DNA from 3 places in the Mesorhizobium sp. Cs1299R1N1 genome. Region 3 is predicted to be linked to each of the others. Evidence: riboswitches for the same ligand, from Rfam matches in the RefSeq annotation. Region 3 holds a riboswitch; each other region holds the start of a gene.

Region 1 (3,269 bases), on a different contig from region 3:
GCCCAAGGATCGAGACGAATTCGCCGGCATCCACGCGCAGTGAAATGTCGGCGAGCACTTCGAGCCCGCCAAAGGCCTTGCGCATATGCCGCAATTCGAGCCGGCTCATGCTTGCGGGCCTTTTCCGGCGGCTTGCCTGCCAGCGGCTTGTTCCCAGGGCATGGCAAGACGCTGGAGCAGCGCCGTCAGTCCGAACAGGACGAGGGTGAGCGCGGCGCTGACGCCGACGGCGGCGAGCACCAGGTCGGGACGGAAATTGTTCTTCGCGTTGAGCATGTAGATGCCCAGCCCTTTGGCCGCGCCCGCATATTCGGCGAAGATGGCGCCGACGACGGCGTAGGTGATGGAGATCTTGAGGCCCGCGAAGAAATAAGGCAGCGCCGAAGGCAACCGTGCCAGCATGAAGACCCGCCAGCGCCCTGCTCCCATGGCGCGCAGCATCTGGCCGATCTCGACCTCGGTCGCCTCGTAGCCCTGTACGAGGGCCACCAGCATCGGGAAGAAGGTGACCAGCGCCACCAGCATGATCTTGGGCGTCAGCCCGAAACCGAACCAAAGCACCACCAATGGCGCGATGGCGACCAGCGGCAAAGTCTGGCTGACGATAAACACGGGAAACAGCGCGCGCCGCAAAGGCTGGAAGAAGTCGACCAGCATCGACAGCGCGAAGGCGGCGCTGAGCGAACAGGCAAAACCGATCAGCGTGGCGCGGATGGTGGGAATGGCATTGTCGAGCAGCGCGTCACGATTGAGCATCGCCTGTTCGAAGACGCGCGAGGGCGCCGGCAGAACCGTCGGCTTGATGCCGGAATGGTTTGCGTAGAGTTCCCAAGCCACGAGCACCAGACCGATCGTTATCACGGCCGGCGCTGCCTGGGCGAAGAAGCCCGCGAGTTGACGCGGGTTGAATGACGATGAAACCACGAGAGGATAACCTTGACGGCGCGCGCGCTTCGGCGCGAGCGGTTCAGACGGCAGTGGGACTGTTGGCCGAAACCGTGACGTCGAGGGTTACGTGGCCGGCGCCTGGCCCGAAGCGGCAGAACGCTTCATCGAGCGCCGAGAAGATCGCGCCGGCATCGCCGCGCAGCTTGGTGCAGAAATTCTTGGAGCGATCGTAGACGCCGGACTGCTTCAGGAAATCGATGCAGCCATAGATCTCGTCCATGTGATCGTCCGTGCCCATCACATAGAGCGAGAACTGCGCGGCCGCTGGCTGGCCAGTGACGGGCGCGCCGCGCACGGCGGTGATGGCCGCTTGCTTGCGTGGTCCGAGTGGCCCGGCGGGTCCGCCGAACGTGTCGGAGCGGCAGATTGGATCGTCCGGCTCCCCCGGACAGCCACGCGAAATGGTGGCCGACAGCACGCAATGCTTGCCGCTGCCGGACGCAGCCACGAAAAGGTCGCGCAGCGCCGGGAACAACACCTCGGGGGGCCCGACCAGCAGGGTCGAGATGTCGTCGGTCTCGATCCTGAGCTTGTCGCGATACGGATCGAGCGCGCCGAGCGCACCAAGGATGACGCCGACAAAATCGTCGGCCATTGGATATAGGGAAACCTGTGCACCTGAAAACATCGCCCGCCTCGCTCCGCTGGTATTACCCAGATCAGCTTCTAGGGTCTGTGGGCTTGCCGCCCCCGTCTCAGCCCCGACCGTACGGAGCACCCCTGTGGATGGCGGCGTTAAAGCACCATTCGATCGGTTGGGGAAGCTGTTTTTTCAGCAAGCTGCGCCAAAAGCATTGCGCCAGCGCAGACGCAACCGGGTGCCGCCGGCTCGGAAATTTGTCTGAAACCTTCGCAATGCCGAGGGGTTGTCCCACCAGACGCAATCGCAGGAAAAGTGTGAAGCGGTTTCTGGCCGGAATTGCGTCAAAACAAAGAGATAGAGCGGTCAGTTGCTTCCGCGAAGCCCGTGAACCGCTCTGGCGACGAATTCATAGAAATGGAGACAAACCATGCTTATGAAAATCCTCGCGGCTTCGGCCTTCACCATTGCCCTTGCAACATCCGCCATGGCGCAAAGCAATAGCGCAGCCGGCGCGGATCGGCCCGGCGGCAGCGGCAAGTCGGTCACTGTGGACCCAGCTACCCCCAATACAATCGATCCGGGCGCAACCAACAGCACGACCATCGCGCCGGGTGACATGAATTCCAACGCGGACCAGAATTGCCCGAACAACCCGCAGGGCGCGCAGAGGGATGCCAATGGCAATGCGACCGAGCCGACCGTTAACGACAGCAACTGCGGGAAATAGTTTTCGAAGCATGGAAATCGCGGACTGAGGTTCCGCGATTTCCATGCGCATCGATTTCAGTGTCCGCCACGACCGGCCGGCGGCACCCCTCGCGCCGATTCGAACTGTCAACCGCCGGACGGTGGTTAACACCGCTATTGATATGGTCTTGTGGCAACCAGCGGGAGCTTCTGCCCGCCGCCAAAAAATCTTATGAAACTGCCTTTTCGCGAACCGGCAGTTTCCAGCTTGGCCTGATGAAATGGCAGGTGTAGCCGTTGGGATATTTCTCCAGATAATCCTGGTGCTCGGGCTCGGCCTCCCAGAACGCACCGACCGGCGCGAGCTCGGTGACAACCTTGCCGGGCCACAGGCCGGAGGCATCGACATCGGCGATGGTGTCCTCCGCCACACGCTTCTGCTCCTCGCTGGTGTAGTAGGTTGCCGAGCGATAGCTCATGCCGACATCGTTGCCCTGGCGGTTGCGCGTCGTCGGATCGTGGATCTGGAAGAAGAATTCCAGAAGCTGGCGGAAGCTGATTTTCCCCGGATCGAAGGTGATCTCGATGGCTTCGGCATGCGTGCCATGATTGCGATAGGTGGCGTTCGGCACGTCGCCGCCGCTGTAGCCGACACGGGTGGCGAGGACGCCCGGGAAGCGCCGGATCAGATCCTGCATGCCCCAGAAGCAGCCACCGGCAAGCACTGCACGTTCGCTCGAAGTCGCCATGTAACGTCTCCTCAAAAGGCAATCCCAGGAAAAGTGTAGCGGCTTTCCCCGGGGAATTGCGCGACATCAAATTTGGATATCCCCATAAATGGGCATTGTCGCCTGGTTCGTCCAGTCAGACGAGCGGCCATTCGGTCATACCGATGGAAGGCGCCCCTAACGAACCGGCGCATGACACTGCCCGCCTTAGACGCGCGGATGCCGGGTCCGGCTGCTGGCGGCAACCGGCAGATATCGCGTACCAGGCGGAATGGCGGCAAAACTGATCGCTACCGGCGGCGCCTCGCGCGACCAGTTGAAAA
Region 2 (3,269 bases), on a different contig from region 3:
TGTAGGAGACGACATGGCGCTGCTCGCCATTGATGACGAGGTTCTCGCCGCGCCCATCGGTGAGATATTGCGCCAGCGTCTCCTGCGGGTCGACGGCCTCGCGCTTCTGGTCGAGCGTGGCGATTTCCAGATTGGTGCCGAGCCGCACCGATCCTGCGTCCGGCGCCAATTCGCCGGTCAGCATCTTCAGGAGCGTCGTCTTGCCGGCTCCGTTCGGCCCGACAAGACCGACGCGGTCGCCGCGCTGGATGCGGGTCGAGAACCCCTTGACCACGGTGAGATCACCAAAGCTCTTCTCGATGTTCTTGGCTTCGATCACCAGCTTGCCGGATTCGGCGGCGTCGCTTGCCACCATGGTCGCGGAGCCTTCGGCGCCGCGATGGCCGCGAAAGCGCTGGCGCATGGTCTGCAGTTCGCCCAATCGGCGCATGTTGCGCTTGCGCCGCGCCGTCACGCCATAGCGCAGCCAGTGCTCCTCGCGCACGATCTGGCGGCCGAGCTTGTGCTGCTCGCGCTCTTCCTCTTCCAGCACTAGGTCGCGCCATTCCTCGAAATGGCCAAAGCCCTTGTCCAGCCTGCGGGTCTGGCCACGGTCGAGCCAGACGGTGGCGCGCGACACGCGTTCAAGGAAGCGGCGGTCATGCGAAATGACGATGAGCGCCGAGGAAGTCCGGACGAGCTCCTCTTCCAGCCATTCGATGACAGACAAATCGAGATGGTTCGTCGGCTCATCAAGTAGCAGGATGTCGGGCTCTGGCGCCATGACACGGGCAAGCGCGGCGCGCCTGGCCTCGCCGCCGGACAGGTCGCCTGGCCGTTCCTCGCCCGACAGGCCGAGATGCTCCATCAGATAGCTGGCGCGGTAGGGATCGTCGGCTGGCCCGAGCCCGGCTTCGACATAGGCCCGCACGTTCGCAAAGCCGTCCATGTCGGGCATTTGCGGCAGATAGCGCACTGTCGCGGAAGGCTGGCGGAACACCTCGCCGTCCTGCGGTTCGATCAGGCCGGCGGCGATCTTGAGCAGCGTCGACTTGCCGGACCCGTTGCGGCCGACCAGCGCGATCTTGTCGCCGGTCGACGCGGTCAAGGCGGCGCCGTCGAGCAGCGGCGTGCCGCCAAAAGTCAGTTTTATCCCGTCGAGATTGAGAAGAGGCGGGGCCATGTCAGCTTTCAGGCAATGGATAGGGATGGGCGAGCAGCAGCGCTCGGCCATGGCCAAGCGCGACGTCGAGGCGGCCCTTGACCTCGTTGGAAATGGTCAACGACGAACCGAAAGCCACCTCGACCTTGTCGAGCGGCCATTTGGCGCCGGTGACGGTCAGGCCGGAGAGTTCGGAGAAGCCAAGGATCGAAAACAGCGTGCCGTCGGCATAATCGAAGCTGGCCCTGCCGAGCAGCAAGGGGACAGCTTCCTCGGCACCGCTGGTCAGAAGCACATCCGTTCCGGCCTCGGCCAGCCGCAGGCCAAGCGCCAGGTGCAGGAAGGCGTGGTCGGCGCGCTTGCCGCCGAAGGCGCCCGCCAGCACAAGGCGCGTCGCCCCGCGTTCAAGGGCTGCCGCGATCGCCAGTTCGCCGTCGGTCTTGTCCTTTTCCGCCGGGAAGGTCTGCCTGGGCACGGCGGCGAGATCTTCCGGCAGATCGGCTGGTACGGAATCGAAATCACCGACCCACAGTTCCGGCACAAGGCCCAGCATCCGCGCATGGCCGATGCCGGCGTCGGCGGCGATGACGCGCGAGCCTTCGACCTGGCGGTCGAGCCGGGGCGTGCGGATGAGGTCGCCGCCAAGCAGGATGGTGAATGTGCTCATATCCCGTCGCCCTTACCAGCCCGGCACTGGAAACGGAAGGCGGCAAACTCCCACTTGCGTGTCCCATCGGCCGGGCTTATGTGTCGAAACGCTCTAACGGGGTGCCGGACGCGACTTTCGCGGGCCGGCTGAGAGGCAGTCTCGCCAACCCGCTGAACCTGATCCGGTTTGTACCGGCGGAGGGATTAGACGTTTCGGACAATCCGACGCCTCAATTCCTTTCAACGCAAACGAAGGAGGCGCCGATGCGCACGCTTTTATATTCCCTCATCGCGGCCACGGTAGTGACCCTGTCCGGGCCGGCTTTGGCCAAGGACAAGCTCACCGTCTACACCTATGAGAGCTTCACCGCCGACTGGGGTCCAGGCCCGGTGGTGAAGAAGGAATTCGAAGCCGAATGTGGCTGCGATGTCGAGTTCGTCTCGGTCGCCGATGGCGTGGCGCTGCTCAACCGCGTCAAGCTGGAAGGCGCTTCGACCAAGGCCGATATCGTGCTCGGCCTCGACACCAATCTCACCGCCGATGCCAAGGCGTCGGGCCTGTTCGCGCCGCACGGCGCGGTGAGCGATGTCAATGTGCCGGGCGGCTGGAGCGACGATACTTTCGTCCCCTTCGACTATGGCTATTTCGCTGTCGTCTACGATACCGAAAAACTGAAGACGCCGCCGAAAAGCCTGAAGGACCTGGTCGAGGGCAGTGCCAATGACAAGATCGTCATTCAGGATCCGCGCACGTCGACGCCCGGTCTCGGCCTGCTGTTGTGGGTGAAGTCGGTCTATGGCGACAAGGCGCCGGAAGCCTGGGCCAAGCTCAAGGCCAAGGTGCTGACCGTGACGCCGGGCTGGAGCGAGGCCTATGGCCTGTTCACCAAGGGCGAGGCGCCGATGGTGCTGTCCTACACCACCTCGCCGGCCTACCACATGGTCGCCGAGAACACCGAGCGCTACCAGGCGGCATCCTTCGAAGAGGGCGAGTACCTGCAGATCGAAGTCGCCGGCATCACCACGACAGGCGCCAAGAACCCGCTGGCGGCCAAGTTCATGGCTTTCATGACCGGGCCGAAATTCCAGGACGCCATCCCGGAGACCAACTGGATGTTCCCGGCCGGCAAGACCGACAAGCCGCTCAACCCTGCCTTCGACAAACTGGTCAAGCCGACCAAGACCTTGCTGTTCAGCCCCGAGGAAGTCGCGGCCAACCGCAAGGCCTGGGTGGACGAATGGCTGGCGGTGATGAGCAAGTAGGTTTTGTGGGCTAGTCTCGTGAGATGACCGCCAAGGAACACAATGTTTCCCAAGTCGACGTTGGTTCTCAGTGCAAAAACGCGCTCTGACCCCCGCATCACAGCCGGCATTGTCGCGCTTGCCGCAACCTCGCTGCTGATCGGAGGCGCTTTTGCCGGGCTGCTAGTCGAAGGCGCGCACGATTTTTCCGGCGCCTGGGCCGCCTTCGATCCTTACC
Region 3 (3,269 bases):
CCGGATCGGCGATGATGTGGTTGAGGCCGGACAGGCCGATAGCCAGGAACCAGACAGCGGTCACCGGCCCGAACACCAGACCGACGCCGCCCGTGCCGAAGCGCTGTACCGCGAACAGCATGGCGAGAACGACCAGTGTCAGGGGCACGACATAAGGCTGGAACGTCGGCGTGACGACATCCATGCCCTCCACCGCCGACAGCACGGAAATCGCTGGCGTAATGACGGCATCGCCGAAAAACAGCGAGGCGCCGATGATGCCGATGCCGAGCATCACCGCCGAGCGCTTCGGAAAGCTGCCGCGCGCCAGCGCCATCAGCGACAGCACGCCACCCTCGCCGCGGTTGTCGGCGCGCAGCACGAACATGATGTATTTTACTGTAACTGTGATCGTGAGCGACCAGATGATCAGCGACAGGACGCCGAGAATATCTGTGCGATCAGCGACGTTGCCGCCCGACGAGGCATGCAGCGCTTCGCGGAGCGCATAGATCGGGCTGGTGCCGATATCGCCATAGACCACACCGAGTGCGCCAAGCATCAACAACTCAGTATTTTGAGACGAGCCGGGATGTCCCGCTAGTTCCTCAACGTCACAACTGTTGGCAGAATCCACGACAGCCATTCGTATGCTTCCCACGGGTGCTGTGCTCTACGGCCAACGCAATTCTGCATTTCCGAGGCACGCGTCCTTGCGACGGGTAGCCTCGGCCGATTGGGCGGTGCGACAAGGAGAGGGAGGAGCTCGCTGCACTGCCGCTATCGGCCGAGGCGTCTGGAAATTGCCAATCGGGACTGCCATGTTGAAGTCGGCTGGCATGTCACCAGCCCATTACTCCATCAACCAGCAAATTAGCAATTTTTAAGATTTAACTATGGATGAAACAAGATTACGTCATTAAACTGATGTCGATTGAACTGCTATGCCGAAGTAATATTTTCATTAAGTCACGAGTTCCTGGATATTATCGAGCTACAACTATCAACGAGCAATTTATGAAAGTCAATATCTTCATGGTTTCAGATGTAGCATTTCGATCGGTTTGTCATAGACCATGAGCATTTCACCGCCCCCCGCGACTACAGAATCGAGCGCGGACCGAGCCGGTCCGAGTCCTGTTTATACAACCCTTCCTTCTGGCTTCGACCTACCGCCCTGGACCGAATGCGCTTGACAAAAGGCCACCGGCTCGGTCCAATTGACCCATTCACCAGGGGAGTCCCGGCAAGGGGCTGAGATACTGCTGGCTTTCGCGGCGCAGTGACCCGTTGAACCTGATCCAGTTCATACTGGCGTAGGGACGGTGCAAGCGCTTTGCGGGAGTTCATCCCCGAAGACCTGTTTCGAACAGGTCGACCAAGGTGTCTTTTCATCCTTCCGGCACAGAACTGGGTCTCCATTGCAAATGAGCAAAGGAGCCTCAAATGAATGCCTTGACCCCCGCAGTTTCGACGGGACCGCTACCCGCCTCACGCAAGATACACAAGCAAGGCACCCTCCACCCGCAGATCAGGGTGCCGATGCGCGAAATCTCCGTCCACCCGACCGCCGGCGAACCGCCTGTGACGGTCTATGATCCATCCGGCCCCTACACTGATCAAACGGTCGAAACGAGTATAGAGAAAGGCCTCGCCCGGCTTCGGCACGAATGGATTACGGCTCGTGGCGATGTCGAATTCTACGATGGCCGCGACATCACGCCGGAAGACAACGGATTTGCGACTGGCGCGCGCCTGACGCCGGAATTTCCCATTCGCAATCGGCCGCTCAGGGCCAACGCAGACAAGGCGGTGACCCAGCTTGCCTATGCCCGCGCCGGCATCATCACGCCCGAAATGGAATTCGTCGCCATTCGCGAGAACCTTGGACGCGAAAGCCTGCGCGGCAAGCTGCAGCGGGACGGCGAGGCCTTCGGTGCGGCGATCCCCGATTTTGTCACGCCGGAATTCGTGCGTGACGAGGTAGCGCGGGGGCGGGCAATCATTCCCGCCAACATCAACCATCCCGAAAGCGAGCCGATGATCATCGGCCGCAATTTCCTGGTCAAGATCAACGCCAATATCGGCAACTCTGCTGTCACCTCCTCAATGACTGAGGAGGTCGAAAAGATGGTCTGGGCGACCCGCTGGGGCGCCGACACGGTCATGGATCTGTCGACCGGTCGCAACATCCACAACATTCGCGAATGGATCGTTCGCAACTCGCCGGTGCCGATCGGCACCGTGCCGCTCTACCAGGCGCTGGAGAAGGTGGGCGGCATCGCCGAGGACCTGAACTGGGAGGTCTATCGCGACACGCTGATCGAGCAGGCCGAGCAGGGCGTCGACTATTTCACCATCCACGCCGGCGTTCGGCTGCATTACATTCCACTCACGGTCGAGCGGGTTACCGGCATCGTCAGCCGGGGCGGTTCGATCATGGCGAAATGGTGCCTGCACCATCACCGGGAAAGCTTCCTCTATGAGCATTTCGAGGAGATCTGCGACATCGCCAGAGCCTATGACGTCTCATTTTCGCTCGGCGACGGACTTCGTCCGGGCTCGATCGCCGACGCCAATGATGCCGCGCAATTCGCCGAACTGGAGACGCTTGGCGAACTGACGAAGATCGCCTGGGCCAAGGACTGCCAGGTGATGATCGAGGGCCCGGGCCACGTTCCCATGCACAAGATTAAGGAGAACATGGACAAGCAACTCGCAATCTGCGGCGAAGCACCTTTTTATACCCTCGGGCCGCTGACGACGGACATCGCCCCGGGTTACGACCACATCACGTCCGGCATCGGTGCGGCCATGATCGGCTGGTTCGGCACCGCCATGCTCTGTTATGTGACGCCGAAGGAGCATCTCGGTCTGCCGGACCGCAACGACGTCAAAACCGGCGTCATCACCTACAAAATTGCCGCGCACGCGGCCGACTTGGCGAAAGGCCACCCGGCGGCGAAAACCAGGGATGATGCCCTTTCTCGCGCCCGTTTCGAGTTCCGCTGGGAGGACCAGTTCAACCTGTCGCTCGATCCGGAAACCGCGCGTTCCTTTCACGACGAGACCTTGCCCAAGGAGGCGCACAAGGTCGCGCATTTCTGCTCGATGTGCGGGCCGAAATTCTGCTCGATGCGCATCTCCCACGACATCCGCGCCGAAGCGCAGAAGGAGGGGATGGCGGCGATGGCGGAAAAATACCGCGCGGGCGGCGATCTCTATATGCCGGTGAGTGACACCACGCCCGAGGTGCCGGAGCCGTCATGAGGGTGCTGGTCAAGGGGGCC

The links. A riboswitch is a leader RNA that binds a small molecule or an ion and turns the genes downstream of it on or off. The one in region 3 is predicted to bind thiamine pyrophosphate.
Region 1: it holds a riboswitch for thiamine pyrophosphate, as region 3 does, so the genes downstream of both, O7A70_RS24455 (YkoF family thiamine/hydroxymethylpyrimidine-binding protein) here and thiC (phosphomethylpyrimidine synthase ThiC) in region 3, are expected to answer to the same signal.
Region 2: it holds a riboswitch for thiamine pyrophosphate, as region 3 does, so the genes downstream of both, thiB (thiamine ABC transporter substrate binding subunit) here and thiC (phosphomethylpyrimidine synthase ThiC) in region 3, are expected to answer to the same signal.

What each region holds. Positions count from the first base shown of each region.
Region 1 covers NZ_JAPYKR010000012.1:26,625-29,893, reverse strand. Annotated here, with positions in the region: gene O7A70_RS24465 (ABC transporter ATP-binding protein) at 1-109, opposite strand, end outside; gene O7A70_RS24460 (ABC transporter permease) at 106-861, opposite strand; gene O7A70_RS24455 (YkoF family thiamine/hydroxymethylpyrimidine-binding protein) at 968-1,576, opposite strand; TPP riboswitch at 1,567-1,680, opposite strand; gene O7A70_RS24450 (hypothetical protein) at 1,959-2,258, shown strand; gene msrA (peptide-methionine (S)-S-oxide reductase MsrA) at 2,449-2,967, opposite strand; gene O7A70_RS24440 (glycosyltransferase family 39 protein) at 3,154-3,269, opposite strand, start outside.
Region 2 covers NZ_JAPYKR010000014.1:1,931-5,199, forward strand. Annotated here, with positions in the region: gene O7A70_RS26490 (ABC-F family ATP-binding cassette domain-containing protein) at 1-1,162, opposite strand, end outside; gene O7A70_RS26495 (thiamine diphosphokinase) at 1,164-1,808, opposite strand; TPP riboswitch at 1,896-2,010, shown strand; gene thiB (thiamine ABC transporter substrate binding subunit) at 2,054-3,052, shown strand; gene thiP (thiamine/thiamine pyrophosphate ABC transporter permease) at 3,095-3,269, shown strand, end outside.
Region 3 covers NZ_JAPYKR010000002.1:677,620-680,888, reverse strand. Annotated here, with positions in the region: gene O7A70_RS06625 (potassium transporter Kup) at 1-541, opposite strand, end outside; TPP riboswitch at 1,204-1,320, shown strand; gene thiC (phosphomethylpyrimidine synthase ThiC) at 1,426-3,249, shown strand; gene thiO (glycine oxidase ThiO) at 3,246-3,269, shown strand, end outside.